DNA from 3 places in the Cupriavidus cauae genome. Region 2 is predicted to be linked to each of the others. Evidence: predicted binding sites of a transcription regulator. Region 2 holds the regulator's gene; each other region holds the start of a gene.
What was found. The regulator HrcA, encoded in region 2, represses chaperone genes, less so after heat shock. The targets are predictions, from matches to a motif close to TTAGCACTCNNNNNNNNNGAGTGCTAA.
Positions count from the first base shown of each region.

Region 1: the regulator HrcA is predicted to act here: its motif matches at 4,065-4,091, upstream of groES (co-chaperone GroES).
Region 3: the regulator HrcA is predicted to act here: its motif matches at 2,058-2,084, upstream of rpoH (RNA polymerase sigma factor RpoH).

Region 1 is NZ_CP080293.1:3,351,494-3,357,033, forward strand. It holds gene KZ686_RS14900 (type II secretion system F family protein) at 1-631, shown strand, start outside; gene KZ686_RS14905 (metallophosphoesterase) at 829-1,689, shown strand; gene groL (chaperonin GroEL) at 1,921-3,564, opposite strand; gene groES (co-chaperone GroES) at 3,673-3,963, opposite strand; gene KZ686_RS14920 (TIGR03885 family FMN-dependent LLM class oxidoreductase) at 4,360-5,337, opposite strand; gene KZ686_RS14925 (sensory rhodopsin transducer) at 5,438-5,540, opposite strand, start outside.
Region 2 is NZ_CP080293.1:2,003,761-2,009,300, reverse strand. It holds gene grpE (nucleotide exchange factor GrpE) at 1-555, opposite strand, end outside; gene KZ686_RS09020 (hypothetical protein) at 818-1,003, shown strand; gene KZ686_RS09015 (RNA-binding S4 domain-containing protein) at 1,040-1,435, opposite strand; gene hemH (ferrochelatase) at 1,432-2,547, opposite strand; gene hrcA (heat-inducible transcriptional repressor HrcA) at 2,612-3,649, opposite strand; gene KZ686_RS09000 (NAD kinase) at 3,752-4,669, shown strand; gene recN (DNA repair protein RecN) at 4,732-5,540, shown strand, end outside.
Region 3 is NZ_CP080293.1:1,245,539-1,251,078, forward strand. It holds gene KZ686_RS05600 (NCS1 family nucleobase:cation symporter-1) at 1-422, opposite strand, end outside; gene rpoH (RNA polymerase sigma factor RpoH) at 1,031-1,927, opposite strand; gene KZ686_RS05610 (pirin family protein) at 2,309-3,184, shown strand; gene ybiB (DNA-binding protein YbiB) at 3,264-4,280, opposite strand; gene KZ686_RS05620 (CmpA/NrtA family ABC transporter substrate-binding protein) at 4,464-5,540, opposite strand, start outside.

The sequences.
Region 1 (5,540 bases), 1.3 Mb from region 2:
GCTGGCACTGCCGCTGGCGGCGCTGGTGGCGACGGTCGGCACGCCGCTGGCCAGCGACGGCGCACTGCTGGCGGTGCTGCTGATCGCGATCTGCGCGGTCGGCTACTACCTGCCCAACGCGGTGCTGGCGCGCCGGATCGCCCAGCGCAAGCGCGCCGTGTTCGAGGAGTTTCCCGATGCGATCGACCTGCTGACCGTCTGCGTCGAGGCCGGGCTCGGCCTGGACGCGGCGCTGATGCGCGTCGCCAGCGAACTGTCGCTGCGCTGCCCCGTGCTGGCGGGCGAGCTGGAACTGATGCTGCTGGAGATGCGTTCGGGCTTTTCCAAGGAAAAGGCGCTGTCCAACCTGGCGCTGCGCACCGGCGTCGAGGACGTCGAGCGCTTCGCCGCGATGCTGGTGCAGGCCGACCGCTTCGGCACCAGCCTGGGCGAATCGCTGCGGGTGCTGTCCGACATGCTGCGCACCAAGCGGCGGATGCTGGCCGAGGAACAGGCGGCCAAGATCGCGCTGAAGCTGCTGTTCCCGCTGATCTTCCTGATCTTCCCCTCGCTGCTGGTGGTGCTGCTCGGCCCCGCCTTCATCCAGATCGTGCGCGTGCTGCTGCCGACCATGACCGGACAGGGCGGATAACGCCGCCGGGCTTCGGCCCTCGGCTGGCCGCCATCACCCCAGGCAGTGCGGACAGCCTTTGCCCGGACCCGGTCCGGGCTTTTTCGCTGGGAGTCGTTCTGCCGCGCCGCGGCGCGGGAACCCGCGCACTTGACCGGTACCGCCGCATGCTGAACACTCCGAAGGCACAGGCCCATTGGAGGCCGGCTGGAGGCGGCATGAAGCTACGCGTTCTGAGCGATCTGCACCTGGAACACCATACCCCCGAAACGGTCCCCGACTGCGAGGCCGATGTCGTCGTGCTCGCGGGGGACATCGCCAACGGCCGCCATGGCATCGACTGGGCGGCGCGGCACCTGCGCGGGCCGATCGTCTATGTGCCGGGCAATCACGAGTACTACGACAGCACCTTCACCCGGGTCGATGCGCAAATGGCCGCCGCCGCGGCCGCGCATCCGCAGGTGCATCTGCTGACCGGCGGCGTGGCGGTGTTCGAACTGCCGGGCCAGGCGCCGGTGCGCGTGCTGGGCACGACATGGTGGGCCGACTACGCGCTGTTCGGCCGCGAGCGCATCGACGACGCGATGCAGGCCTGCGCCAGGGTGATGCTCGACCATCGGCTGATCTCGGTCGAGGACGACAGCGCGGACGGCGGCGCGCACGACAGCGCGGATGACAGCGCGGATGACAGCGCGGACGGCCGCGGCGGCCGGCACGGCGGCATCCGCCGCTTCACGCCCGCCGACGCGCTGGCGCGCCACCGCGCCGAGTCGGCGTGGCTGGCCGGCGAACTGGACAAGCCCTTCGACGGCGCCACCGTGGTGGTCACCCACCATGCGCCGGACCTCGGCAGCCTCGACCCGCGCTATGCGCACGACCTCGCCTCGGCCGGCTTTATCTCGCGCCGGCCCGACCTGGTCCAGCGCGCCGACCTGTGGATCCATGGCCATACGCACACCAGCTTCGACTACCGCGTCGACCGCGCGCGCGTGGTCTGCAACCCGCGCGGCTATGTGCGGCGCGGCGACGGGGCGCTGGAGAATGCGAAGTTCGATTGGGGGTATGTGGTGGAGGTGTGAGGGTCGGTTGTGGTTCTCGCGGCCTTCTCTCGGGTTGGGGACAGGGAAGAGCCCCCGATAATCCCGCACCCGTCAGCCATTCCGACCGCCCCATACGCTCTGCCCCGGCAAGGAAGGAAGCCCCAAAACAAAAACCCCCACGGGCTTGCACCCGCGGGGGTTTCGACTGAAGCGACGACTCGCGCCGTCTCGGCAGTCAGGGCAGTCGGCCGAAGCCGACAGCCGGCGTGATTACATCATGCCGTCCATGCCGCCCATGCCACCCATGCCGCCCGGCATTGCCGGCGCCGACTCTTCCTTCGGCGTTTCGGCGATCGCGCAGTCGGTGGTCAGCATCAGCGACGCGACCGAAGCGGCGTTCTGCAGCGCGGTGCGGGTCACCTTGGTCGGATCCAGCACGCCCATCTCGACCAGGTCGCCGTACTCGCCGCTGGCGGCGTTGTAGCCGAAGTTGCCCTTGCCTTCGATGACCTTGGCCACGACGACCGAAGCTTCTTCGCCTGCGTTCAGCACGATCTGGCGCAGCGGCTCTTCCATCGCGCGCAGCACGATCTTGATGCCGGCGTTCTGGTCGGCGTTGTCGCCGGTCAGGCTCGAGATCGCAGCGCGGGCACGCAGCAGGGCCACGCCGCCGCCCGGGACGATGCCTTCTTCAACGGCAGCGCGGGTGGCGTGCAGCGCGTCTTCGACGCGTGCCTTCTTTTCCTTCATTTCGACTTCGGTGGCGGCACCGACCTTGATCACCGCAACACCGCCGGCCAGCTTGGCCACGCGCTCTTGCAGCTTTTCGCGGTCGTAGTCCGAGGTCGCTTCCTCGATCTGGGCACGGATCTGCTTGACACGGCCTTCGATCGCGGCGGCGTCACCGGCACCGTCGATGATGATGGTGTTTTCCTTGCCGATCTCGACACGCTTGGCTTGACCCAGGTCTTGCAGGGTCGCCTTTTCCAGCGTCAGGCCGACTTCCTCGGCGATCACGGTACCGCCGGTCAGGATGGCGATGTCTTCCAGCATGGCCTTGCGGCGGTCGCCGAATCCAGGCGCCTTGACGGCGGCGGTCTTCAGGATGCCACGGATATTGTTGACCACCAGGGTCGCCAGCGCTTCGCCTTCGACGTCTTCGGCGATGATCAGCAGCGGACGGCTCGACTTGGCCACTTGCTCCAGCACCGGCAGCAGATCGCGGATGTTCGAGATCTTCTTGTCGAACAGCAGCACGAACGGGTTGTCGAGCTGGACGACTTGCTTGTCCGGGTTGTTGATGAAGTACGGCGACAGGTAGCCGCGGTCGAACTGCATGCCCTCGACGACTTCCAGCTCATCGGCCAGCGACTTGCCGTCCTCGACGGTGATCACGCCTTCCTTGCCGACCTTGTCCATCGCTTCGGCGATCAGCTTGCCGATCACTTCGTCGCTGTTGGCCGAGATCGCGCCAACCTGGGCGATTTCCTTGCTGGTCGTGGTCGGCTTGCTCAGCTTCTTGAGCTCTTCGACAGCCGAACCAACGGCCTTGTCGATGCCGCGCTTCAGGTCCATCGGGTTCATGCCGGCGGCAACGTACTTCATGCCTTCGCGCACGATCGACTGGGCCAGCACGGTCGCGGTGGTGGTGCCGTCACCGGCGTTGTCGCTGGTCTTGGAAGCGACTTCCTTGACCATCTGGGCGCCCATGTTCTGCAGCTTGTCCTTCAGCTCGATTTCCTTGGCGACCGACACACCGTCCTTGGTCACGGTCGGGCCGCCGAAGCTGCGCTCGAGCACCACGTTGCGGCCCTTCGGACCCAGGGTCACCTTGACCGCGTTGGCCAGGATGTTCACGCCTTCGACCATCTTGTGGCGAGCGCTGTCGCCGAACACTACGTCTTTAGCTGCCATGTTCTAGATCTCCAGAATTCTGTACGGGAAATGTCCCGGGCGCGATTGCCGCCGCGGCGGAACCGAGGCGCCCAGGGGTTCCGGACGCGCGGCGCCCGGACAGCGACATCACTTGTTGATGACCGCCATGATGTCTTCTTCGCGCATGACCAGCAGTTCCTGGCCATCCACCTTCACGCTCTGGCCGGCGTACTTGCCGAACAGGACGCGGTCACCCACCTTGACGTCGAGGGCGATCGAGGCGCCCTTGTCATCCTTCTTGCCCGGGCCGACGGCCAGCACTTCACCCTGATCGGGCTTCTCGGCAGCATTGTCGGGAATCACGATGCCGGAAGCGGTCTTGGTTTCGTTGTCCAGACGCTTGACGATCACGCGGTCGTGCAAAGGACGCAGATTCATACGGACTCCTTAGTACAAGTGAGCATTTATTTGCAAAGTGGCCACCGCGGGAGTGCGGAGACCCTTGAAATCGGACACCGGATGCAGGCTACAGCACGCTGTTAGCACTCGCACCCGGCGAGTGCTAATTATAGGGACGGGGTTTCGGGTTTTCAAGACGAGGTCTGAATACGGGTTTACCCGCAGAAAGGAAGGAAAAACGTCGCGGCCCCGCGCCGGGCAAGGCCGGACGGGCATTGTCTCTTATATTGTGCGGCCAGTATTTTTTCAGGCGGATGTCGCCCGGGGAGTCGATCTCCCTCTACCGTCGTCCCCCCTGCAAGCGGCGACCCGGCGATTGTCGCCTTTCGAGCCGAGACACTGGGCCTCGCCGTCGCGGGGGGAGACACGGAAGGCTCAGGCCCCGCCCCGCAGCTGAGGCAAGACCGTCTGCGCGCAGGCGTCGATCCAGGCCTGCTGGTTGCCGCAGACGTTGTGCAGGAAGACCGCGTCGGCGCCCATGGCCAGGTCCTCGGCCAGCCAGGCCGCCTGTTGCGCGGCGTCGCAGGAGATGCGGACCGCGCGCTCGATGTCGTCCGGCGACACCGTACGGGCGCGGGCATCGAATTCGGCGGGGGTCGCCAGGTTCGCCGCCGTTTCGCTGTCGAACACATTGGTGCGCCACTGTTCGTAGGCCATTCGGCGGGCCGCCTCGTCGCCCTGGGTGGGGTCGGCATAGGCGATCTTGGCCTGGATATGGACCGGCTTGGCCTCGCCGCCGCCCTCGCGGAAGGCATCGATCACAGCGCGCATGGTCTCGCGTGGGGCCGAGATCGTGATCAGGCCGTCGGCCCACTGCCCCGCCCAGCGCGCGGTCTGCGCGGTCAGCGCCGCGGCGAAGATCGGCGGCGGACGCTGCGGCAGCGTATAGAGCCGCGCGCGATCGACCACGATGCTGCCGTGGTGCGTCACCTCCTCGCCGCGCCACAGCGCGCGCATCGCGTCCACCGATTCGGTCAGCATGGCCTGCCGCTCGGCCTTGGACGGCCACGGCCGGCCGGTGATGTGTTCGTTCAGCGCCTCGCCGGTGCCCAGCGCGATCCAGAAGCGGCCCGGAAACATGGCCTCCAGCGTCGCCGCGGCCTGCGCGACCACGGCCGGGTGGTAGCGGCCGAACGGGCACGCGACCACGCCGGTGGGCAGATCGACGGTCGCCATCGCGGCGCCGAGCCAGGACCAGGAATGGCCGCTCTCCCCTTGCCGCTCGCTCCACGGATGGAAGTGGTCGGAGCTGCTGAGCGCGGTAAAGCCGGCCAGCTGCGCGGCGCGCGCGTAGCGCAGCAGATCGCCCGGCGAGAACTGTTCGTGCGAGGCGTGATAGCCGATCAAGGGCATGGCGGACTCCTGGGCGGGATGGGGATGGGCCGGCCGTCTTCCGGTCGTGTTCTGGTCGTGTTCTGGTCGTCAGGTGAACGACAGTGGCCGGCAGTGGCCGTCAGCCGGCCGCTGCCGGAACCGGATACGCCAGCGTGGTCATCAGCGCCAGCGCGGCCTGGCGCGAATCGAGCCGGGTGTGCTGCACGACGATCGGCACGTCG
Region 2 (5,540 bases):
CAGGACCCGGTCCGCGATCAGATAGCCGCGTTGCAGCACGGCCACCACCGTATTCGGTTCCTGCTCCGAAGGCACCATCGAAATCGCCTGGTGCCGATGCGGGTCGAACTTCTCGCCGACCGGATTCAGTTCGACCATGCGGCCCTTCTCGAAGGCGCTGGCCAGCTGCTTGGCGGTCAGTTCGACCCCCTCGCGCAGCTTGGCGATATCGCCCGACCCATCGGCCAGCGCGGCCTGCAGGCTGTCCATCACCGGCAGCAGATGCTCGGCGAAGCTCTCGATGGCGAACTTGTGGGCCTTTGCCACGTCCTCCTGCGCCCGGCGCCGGATGTTTTCGGCCTCGGCGACGGCACGCAGATACAGATCGTAGTTCTCGCGTGCCTTGGCTTCCTGCTCGGCCAGCTGTGCGGCGAGCTGGGTGGCCACGTCATCCGCGGCTGCGGCGGGCTCGGTCGTCTGGTTCGGCGTTGCCGGTTGCGCGGCTTGCGCTTCGGCGGCCTGGTCGGCGGGCGAGGTCGGCGGCGTGTTGGATGGCGTTTGCTTCTGGTCTTCCATGTCGATCCGTTTCAGAACAAGTTGCGGCCGCACCGGCGGTCCGCCTGGGGTCAATCGGAATTCAGCTGGCAACTGGTGGCGCCAAGCCGATATTTCAAGAGCGGATGGACATCTGCAGGAAACATCAGCTTACAAACTTAAACCAGTGCTGCGGGGAGTGAAATTGCTTTGCTGCAGTGCAGCTTCTAAGATAAATCCAAAAAAACGACAAAACTGCCGGGGTGCCGTCCCATATTGAAGTCTTTCCTGCCGGGGTAAGGCCATGCGCAAGCTGCCGAAGCCGTCGAACAAAACGCCGAAGTTTTCGCTCTTCACCCTGCTGGTACTTCTTTCGCTGGCGGCCCTGACCGTCTTCATCTGGCTCTCCGACGGACTGACCCCGCGCGACAGCGTGGCCGGCGGCGCCGATCCGGCGCTGCGCCAATACATCATCCAGTATTCCCGCTGACACACGGCCCGCCCGCGCGGGCCGTGTCGCTTCGGTTCACCCTTTCAGATCCTCGATGCGGCGGCGGTCCCGCTTCGTCGGGCGCCCCTGCAATTGCGACGCCGGCTCGACATGCAGACGCCGCCGTTCGGCCTCGGCGGCGCGCCGCGTCCGGCTTTCCTCGGTTTCCTCGTAGAGCGTCTGGGCGACGGAGGCCGGCCCGCGGGCCGGGGCGACGCCCTTGACGACCAGCTCCCAGCGCTGCTGATGGGCGTCGATGCGTATCCTGTCGCCGGGCTTGACCTCGCGCGAATTCTTGCATGGCTGGCCGTTGACCTCCACCCGGCCCCGCTCGACGGCCTCCGCCGCCAGCGAGCGGGTCTTGAAGAAGCGCGCGCACCACAGCCACTTGTCGATGCGCTGGCGCGCATCGTCCTCGTATGACGGATTCATGCCGCCGCCCCCCTTGCCTGCGCCAGCGAGCGCCTGGCCTCCAGTTCGTGCGCGTGCGGCAGCCGCAGGGGCCAGCCCTGCATATGCTGCAGCGCAATCTCCGACAGCGCGGTGATCCAGAACGGCGCGTCATTCAGGCACGGAATGAAGTGGAACTCCTTGCCGCCGGCGACCTTGAATTCGGACTGCCCCTCCATCGCGATCTCTTCCAGCGTCTCGATGCAGTCGGCCGGAAAGCCCGGGCAGAACACGTCGACCCGCGCGGTACCGACCTTGCCAAGCTCGGTCAGCGTCGGCGCGGTATAGGGCTGCAGCCACTCGGCCTTGCCGAAGCGCGACTGGAACGTGACCTGGTACTGGCCGGGCTGCAGACCCAGCGCCTCGCCCAGCATGCGGCCGGTCTTCAGGCATTCGCAGTGATACGGATCGCCCAATTCCAGCGTGCGCCGCGGCACGCCATGGAAGGACAGGATCAGGCGGTCGCCGCGCGCGAAATCGGGCGCGCCGTGCTGGGCCCAATAGGCGCCGACCTGCTGGTGCAGCGCGCCCAGGTAGGCCGGATGATCGTGGAAATGCTTGACCAGCCGAAGCTCGGGCTGGTTGCGCCATTCGCCGAGCACGCGGAACAGCTCGTCGAAGGCGGTCGCGGTGGTGGTGCCGGAATACTGCGGGTACATCGGCAGCGCCAGGATGCGCTCGCAGCCCTGGCGCCGCAGCGCCTCCATCACGGATGGGATCGACGGGTTGCCGTAGCGCATCGCGCAGGCCACCGTCACGTCGTGTCCCTGCTGCGCCAGCAACTGCTGCAGCGCATGCGCCTGCCGTTCGGTGTGGACCAGCAGCGGCGAGCCGGTCCGGTGCGCCTCGCGCAGCCAGATCGATTCGTACTTGAGCGCCGACGCGCGCGAGCGCAGCGGCAGGATCAGCCCGTACAGCACCGGCAGCCAGGCGGCGCGCGGAATCTCCACCACGCGCGGATCGGACAGGAACTGCTTCAGATAGCGGCCGACCGCCTTGGGGGTCGGCTCGTCGGGCGTGCCCAGATTGATCAGCAGGATCGCCGTGCGGGGCGCCTGCCCATGCCGATAGGCCGGTTCTGCGGTAAAGGTCATAGGGATTCCGGTATCGCTGGGGCGCGAAGGCCGCCCTGCGCGTGGCGGCCCGCCCTGGCCGCCATCAGTTCTGGCTGCTCAGCGCGCTCGACAGCAGCCGCGCGGTGATATCGACGATCGGGATCACCCGGTCATAGGCCATCCGCGTCGGGCCGATCACGCCCAGCGTGCCGACGATCTGGCCGTCGACCTCGTACGGCGCGGTGATCACCGCCATGTCCTCGAGCGGCACCAGCCGGCTCTCGCCGCCGATGAAGATCTGCACGCCCTCGGCATGGCTGGACACATCGAGCAGCTGCAGCAGGCTGGTCTTGTGCTCGAACACGTCGAACAGCCGGCGCAGCTTGTCCATGCTCGAGGCCAGGTCCTCGACCTCGAGCAGCTTGCGTTCGCCCGAGATATAGACCTGGTCGTCCTCGTCGGCCATCGCGCTGCTGCCGGCCTCGACCGCGGCCTGCATCAGTTCGGACATGTCGATGCGCAGCGCCTTCAGTTCGTCGCGCAGCCGCTCCCGCACCGTGTCGAAGCGCATGCCGGCGTAATGCGTGTTGATGAAATTGGCCGCCTCGACCAGCTGCGACGCGCTGTAGGGCAGCTCGGTCTGGATGATGCGGTTCTGCACGTCCCCTTCGGGCGTCACGATGATCAGCAGGATGCGCTTGTCGGACAGCCGCATGAATTCGATCTGCCGGAACGCCTGCGCGCGGCGCGGGGTCATCACCACGCCGGCGAACTGCGACAGGTTCGACAGCGTGCGCGCGGCGGTGGTGATCATCCGCTGCGGGCTCTGTTCCTGCGCGCCGAGTTCGCCCTGGATCAGCCCGGCCAGCTTGGTGCGGTCGAACTGGCTGTCGAGCGGCTGGGCCGTCAGCATGGTGTCGACGAACAACCGGTAGCCGCGCGGGGTCGGAATGCGCCCCGCCGACGTGTGCGGGCTGGCAATGAAGCCCATCTCCTCCAGGTCCGACATCACGTTGCGGATTGTCGCCGGCGACAGGTCCAGTCCCGAGTACTTCGACAGCGTACGCGAGCCGACCGGCTGCCCTTCGGCGATGTAGCGCTCGATCAGGGTCTTGAGAAGGGTTTTCGCTCGTTCGTCCATGGTGTCCCGATTTTACGCAAGTTTTGCGCGCCGGGGCTCGCGCTGGCACTCGCCCCCCGCCCCGTGCTGACAATGGTCACGGCGGTATGGTCTAATCCGGGCATGTCTGCACACCCCAAGTCCGGCGCCGCGCACGCGCCCTTTCGCACGGTCGCCCTGGTCGGCAGGTATTCGACCGCGGGCATCGAGGGCCCGCTCGAGGAACTGGCGGCCTGCATCCTGCGCAACGGCCAGGACGTGGTGTTCGAACGCGAGACGGCGCTGGCGACCGGCCTGACCGACTACCCCGCGCTGTCCGCCGAAGAGATCGGCCGGCAGGCCGACGTCGCCGTGGTGCTCGGCGGCGACGGCACGCTGCTCGGCATCGCGCGCCAGCTGGCCGGCTTCTCGGTGCCCCTGATCGGCGTCAACCACGGCCGCCTCGGCTTCATGACGGACATCCCGCTGGAGGATGTGCAATCGGTGCTGCCGGCCATGCTCAGCGGCCACTACGAGCCCGAGAACCGCATGCTGCTCGAATCGCGCGTGATCCGCGACGAGGGCGTGATCTTCTCCGCGCTGGCCCTGAACGACGTGGTGGTCAATCGCTCGGGCATCTCCGGCATGGTCGAGCTGGCGGTCTCGGTGGACGGCTACTTCATGTACAACCAGCGTTCGGACGGCCTGATCGTGTCGACGCCGACCGGCTCGACCGCCTATGCGCTGTCGGCCGGCGGGCCGATCCTGCATCCGACGCTGTCCGGACTGGTGCTGGTGCCGATCGCCCCGCATGCGCTGTCGAACCGGCCGATCGTGCTGCCGCACGACGCCGAGGTGTCGATCGAGGTCGCCACCGCCCGCGATGCCAGCGTCAACTTCGACATGCAGTCGCTGACCTCGCTGCTGCCCGGCGACCGCATCGTCGTGCGCCGCTCGGCCAGGACCATCAACCTGCTTCACCCGGTCGGCTACAACTACTACGCCACGCTGCGCAAGAAGCTGCACTGGCACGAGTACCCGACCGAAGACAACCGGCTCTGAGCGCCAGCGCGCGCCGCCGGTCCCGATCCCTCCCAAGTCACCGCCGCCTTCCGTCTCCCAAGATGCTGCGCAGCCTGTCCATCCGCGATTTCGTCATCGTCGACACGCTCGACCTCGACTTCACCGCCGGCTTTACCGTGTTCACCGGCGAGACCGGTGCCGGCAAGTCGATCCTGATCGATGCGCTCGCGCTGGTGCTCGGCGAGCGCGCCGATGCCGGCGTGGTGCGCGAGGGCGCGGCGCGCGCCAGCGTCAGCGCCACCTTCTCCACGCACCCCGCGCTGGACGCCTGGCTCAACGAGCAGGCGCTGGCCGAGGACGACGGCAACGTGCTGCTGCGCCGGGTCGTCGATGCCAACGGCCGCAGCAAGGCCTTCATCAACGGCAACGCCGCCACGCTCGCGCAGCTGCGCGAGGTCGGCGACCAGCTGGTCGACATCCACGGACAGCACGCCCACCAACTGCTGCTGCGGCCGGACGCGCAGCGGCTGCTGCTCGACGCGCACGCGGGCCTGACCGCGCAAGCCGCCGCGGTGGCCGAGGCCTGGCGCACCTGGCGGGCCTGCGTGCGCCAGCGCGAGGCCGTCGAACAGCAGTCGCGCGAGATGCAGCTCGAACGCGAGCGGCTCGAGTGGCAGGTCGGCGAGCTCGACAAGCTGGCGCCGCAGGCCGGCGAATGGGAAGCGATCCAGGGCGAGCACAAGCGCCTGTCGCATGCGGCCAATCTGCTCGAGGGCGGCCGCGCCGCGCTCGATGCGCTGTCGGAGGCCGACGGCGCGGTGCTGTCGGCGCTCAATGAGATGGCGCACCGGCTGCGCCAGCTGGCCGAGGTCGACCCCGCGCTCGCCGATGTGGTGACCGCGCTCGAAGC
Region 3 (5,540 bases), 760 kb from region 2:
TGGATGCCGTACCACGCCACCGCGATCAGGCCGCGGATCACCGCCGGGATATTGGCGCCGAGCACGCCGAACGAGGCCCGGCAGATCACCGGATACGGCGTGCCGGTGACCTGGCTGGGCTTGGCCACCAGGTTGCAGAAGAACTGCACGATGACGATGCCGACCAGCAGCGCCACCAGCACCTGCCAGCTTGTCAGGCCCAAGGCGAACAGGCTGCCGGCCGTGATATAGCCGCCGACGCTGTGCACGTCCGACATCCAGAAGGCGAAGATGTTGTAGGTGCTCCAGGTCTGCTTCTTCAGCGGCGCCAGGTCTTCGTTGGTCAGGCGCTCGTCGTACGACGGCTTGATCAGCGCGTTGCCATGGTGGACGGACGCGCTGTCCTGCAGCTCGGCGGCGGCAGGCGCGGTGGTGTGCATCATGCTTGTCTCCTCAAGGCGATGCCATGCGGTGGCCGGCGCGCGGGCGCGCCGGGCGGGCGGTGTGGATCGAATGGATCGGGAATCCGCTCTCAGGATTTGTTTGTAGACAAGATTGTCTACAAAATCGTTTGTAGTTGTGTACGGATTTGTAGATCACGCCTTGGTGATTGTCAACATCACGGCGGGCGGATGCGGGCAAACCCCGAGGAGGAGGAGGCGCGTGGGGGCGGGGCGGGGAGGCGCAGGTGGCGTTGGCGGCCTCGGGAGCGGTGGCAGGAGGCGCCGTCAGGAGGCGGTGGTGGCGCGAGGCGGCGTCGGAAGGCGGTGGCGGAAAGGGGTGGCGAGAGGCGGCGTCGGAAGGCGGTGGCGGAAAGGGGTGGCGAGAGGCGGCGTCGGAAGGCGGTGGCCGAAAGGGGTGGCGAGAGGCGGTGGCGAGGGGCGATGGCGAGGGGCGGTGGCGAGGGGCGATGGCGATGGGCGATGGCGAGGGGCGGTGCGGGAGGCAAAGGAAAAGGGCCGGGTCCTTGCGGAACCCGGCCCTTCACCCCGCCGTCCCCGCGTATGCGGGGGCCCGGCGGCTTACGGCTTGCTGCTTGCCTCGGCGTCCATCATGCGAAGGCCTGCAGCGCGCCCTTCATCTTCTTCATCGCGGCGGACTCGATCTGGCGGATCCGCTCGGCCGAAACGCCGAACTCGTCGGCCAGCTCATGCAGCGTGGCGCCGCCCGAGCCGTCGTCGTTGACCTGCAGCCAGCGCGCCTCGATGATGCGGCGGCTGCGCGGATCGAGCTTGGTGAGCGCCTGCTCCAGGCCTTCCACCTGCATCCGGTCCTGGCGCTTGGCCTCGAGCACGCGGGTCGGCTCGTTGTGGTTGTCGGCCAGGTAGGCGATCGGAGCGAACTCCTCCTCGCCGTCGTCGACCTGGCCTTCCAGCGCCAGATCGCCGCCCGACAGACGGGTTTCCATCTCCATCACTTCTTCCGGCTTGACGTTCAGCTCGCGCGCGACCGCGTCGATCTCGTCCGGCGTGAAGGTATGGGCGCTTTGCTTGTGGCTGCGCAGGTTGAAGAACAGCTTGCGCTGGGCCTTGGTCGTCGCGACCTTGACCATGCGCCAGTTGCGCAGCACGTACTCGTGGATCTCCGCCTTGATCCAGTGGATCGCGTACGACACCAGGCGCACGCCCTGGTCCGGGTCGAAGCGCTTGACGGCCTTCATCAGGCCGATATTGCCTTCCTGGATCAGGTCCGCGTGCGGCAGGCCGTAGCCCAGGTACTGGCGCGCGATCGATACGACCAGGCGCAGGTGCGACATCACCAGCCGGCGGGCGGCCTCGACCGAGTCGTGGTCGCGCAGCTCGCGCGCGAGCCGCTGCTCCTCCTCGGCGGTGAGCATCGGAATACGGTGGACAGCCTGGATATAGCTGTCGAGATTGCCCAGCCCGGCGGGCAGGGTCAGGGCCATGCTGTTGGCGCGCTGGGGCACCATCGGCAGGGTGTTGTTCATGGTGATCGAATCGGCAGACAGGACTGCGTTCACTCAGGGCTCCTTTCGCATCCGGCGGGCGGCGTGCCCGCGTGTCGGAAGCATCAACGGCGTCGTCGCCGGCGCTTCCCACACTGCAATGCAACGCATATTAGCACTCCAGCCGGGTGAGTGCTAATTGGAGTCCGGTCCGCCGTGATAGTTCCAGAGTATCGGAGAAAATATTCCATAGCGGTTTAGGCTCGCCGGAAGGCCTCCTGCGTAACGTCGGCGGGCGCGGACATGAGTTCGTTAGAGCGTCGGCTCCGCTGCCGGTTCTGCTGCAGGGTCCATGCCATGGAGCCGCAGGGGCTACACTTGCCAGCACTGCCTCGATCCGCTCACGTCTCTGGAGTGTCAGTCATGTCCGCCATTGAACATTTGTTGAAACCGCATGTAAGAGATATCGGCGACTTCTCGGTGCGGCGTGTGCTGCCCTCCGCCGCCGCCCAGACCGTGGGGCCGTTCATCTTCTTCGACCATATGGGTCCGGTCGAACTGCCGCCCGGCCACGGTATGGATGTGCGCCCTCATCCGCATATTGGCCTTGCCACCGTGACCTATCTGTTCGAAGGCGAAATCGTCCATCGCGACAGCGTCGGCAGCGAACAGACGATCCGGCCTGGCGACGTCAACTGGATGACCGCCGGCAGCGGCATCGTCCATTCGGAGCGCTCGCCCCAGGCCGCCCGGGACGCCGGCCCGCGCCTGCACGGCATCCAGACCTGGGTCGCGCTGCCGCGCGAGCATGAGACCGTCGCGCCGTCGTTCTTCCACCATCCGGCGGCGACGCTGCCGCAACTGGTCCATGGCGGCGCCCGCATCACGGTGATCGCCGGCGATGCCTTCGGCGCGCGCTCGCCGGTGCAGGTGTTCAGCCGCACGCTCTATGCGGCGCTGGAACTGGACGCCGGCGCCAGCCTGGCGATTCCGCCCGAGCACGAACAGCGCGGCCTGTATCTGGTCGACGGCGCCGCCGCGATCGACGGCACCGCGCTGCCGGCCGAGCATCTGGCAGTGCTGACGCCGGGCGCCGAGGCCACGGTCACCGCGCTGGAGCCGTCGCGGCTGATGCTGCTCGGCGGCGAACCGGTGGACGGCCGGCGGCATATCTTCTGGAATTTCGTCGCCAGCAGCCGCGAGGCGATCGAGGAAGCGGCGCGGCGCTGGGAGAACGACGAATTCCCGCACGTGCCGGGCGAGACCGAACGGATTCCGCTGCCGCCGCGGCGGGTTTGAAAGGCGGGCGTCGTGGTTTGCGCCCTTCTCCCGCGGGCGAGAGAGGGGCGGGGAGAGGGGGGGAGTGGGAAAGGCCTTGCTACAGCGGGCTGACCCAGCTGACCCGCGCGCTCTCCCGCAGGCAGCCGCGGATCGTCTCGATCTGCGTCGCGATCGGCGCCGGCACCGGCACGGCGCCGGACAGCACCTGGCGGATCCACGCCGCCGTCAGCGCCACGTCCGTGCCCGGCGGCAGCGCCGGCACGTCGGCGACCGAGCCCGACATCGGATCGACCAGCGTGCGCTGATGGCCGTCGTGCAGCCAGTCGATACGGCTGCCGCGGCGGGCGTCGGCCACCACCTCGCCCTCGGTGCCGCGCGCCAGCAGCACGTTGGCCGGCTCGTGCGAGAAGTAGTCCGTCAGCGTTTCGCGGTATTCCGGGTGGGTGTAGCTGTAGAGCCGCAGCGCCTCGGCCGGCGTATGCGCCCCGACCGGCTGCAGCATCTTGACGATGGTGTGCGAGGAATTGCGCAGCCCGATCACGGTGCGCTTGTCGAGCAGCGCCGACAGGGCCGGCGACAGCACGTCGATCGGCAGCACGGCCAGCGGGCCGGGATCGGCATCGCCGCCGGCACCGGGCTGCGCGAGCCGCCGCGCGGCTTCGTCCACCGTCGCGCACGGCGGGATCCCCAAGGCCTCGAACAGCATGATGCTGGTGACCCGCTGATTGAATTCGCGCGTGCCATGCACCAGCACCGGGATGCCTTCCCGTGCGAGCAGCAGCGCCAGCAGCGGCACCAGATTGGGCTGCTTGCGGGCGCCGTTGTAGCTGGGAATGACCACCACCTGGCGCTCCGGCGCCGGCAGCGGCAGGCAATGCGCGTGCGCGGCCTCCAGCATGCCGGCGAGCTCGTGCGGCGCCTCGCCCTTGATCCGGTACGCCATCAGCACGGCGCCCAGCTCGAGGTCCGAGACGCGTCCGGACAGCATCGCGTCGAACAGCAGGCGGGCATCGTCGCGCGGCAGGGCGCGCGCCCCGGCGACGCCGCGGCCGATTTCCTTGATATAGGGCGCCGCGGAAAAGGCGGGCGAGGTGTCGTGGCGGTCAGCGGGCATGTCGGTGCGCTAGGGGTAGGGCAATACGGTAAGGGCGGTGCGCCAGGGGCATTGCGCGGCCATGCGCGCACAATGCGGTAGCGGCGGTGCCGCGAGGGCGGCGTGGTCAGCGCGCTTTCGGCCGATGATAGCGCGATACGCGCAGGCGGCTGCAGGCGGCGTGCAGGCGGCGCGCGGGTGCCCTCATGCCTGGATCGCGAAGCCGTCGGCATAGGCCTTCGGGTCCCGGCTGGCGTCCCACACCACGCCGTCCATCAGCTTCGCCGTGCGGAAGTCGCTGGCGGGCAGCGGCACCTGCGCGGCCGCGGCGGCCTGCCGGTAGACATCGATCCGGTTGACCTTGCGTGCCACCGCCAGATAGTCCGGGTGTTCCTTCAGCAGCCCCCAGCGCTTGTGCTGCGTCAGGAACCACATGCCGTCGGACAGGTAGGGATAGTTCGCCTCGCCGTCCCGATGGAACTGCATCGCATGGGCGTCGTCCCAGGTCCTGCCCAGGCCGTTGGCATAGCGGCCCAGCATGCGGTCGAGGATCAGGTCCATGTCGCTGTCGACATAGGACGGCGCGGCGATGGTCTCCGCGGTCCGGCGCCGGTTCGACGCCGACGCGTCGATGAAGCGCGAGGCCTCCAGCACCGCCGCCACCATCGCCCGCGCGGTGTTCGGATACTTCTGCACGAACTCGGCGGTGGTGGCCAGCGTCTTCTCCGGATGGTCGCGCCAGATGCCCTGCGTGGTCTCGGCGGTGAAGCCGATGCGATCCGCGATCGCGCGCGCGTGCCACGGCTCGCCGGCGCAGAAGCCGTCCATATGGCCGACCCGCATAGTGGCCACCATCTGCGGCGGCGGCACGGTGATCGTGCGTGCCTCCCGCAGCGGATCGATGCCGTTGGCCGCCAGCCAGTAGTACAGCCACATCGCATGCGTGCCGGTGGGGAAGGTCTGCGCGAAGGTGTACTGGCGCGGCTCGCGCGTCATGTAGGCACGCAGGCTGGCGCCGTCCCTGACGCCCTTGTCGGCCAGCTTCGCCGACAGCGAGATCGCCTGTCCGTTGTGGTTCAGGTTCATCAGCACCGCCATGTCCTTCCTCGGCCCGCCGATGCCCAGCTGCACGCCGTAGACGAGGCCGTACAGCACGTGCGCGGCATCGAGCTCGCCGTTGACCAGCTTGTCGCGCACGCCGGCCCACGAGGCCTCGCGGGTCGGCGTGATGCGGATGCCGTGCTTGCGGTCCAGCCCGAGCGCGGCGGCCATCACCACCGA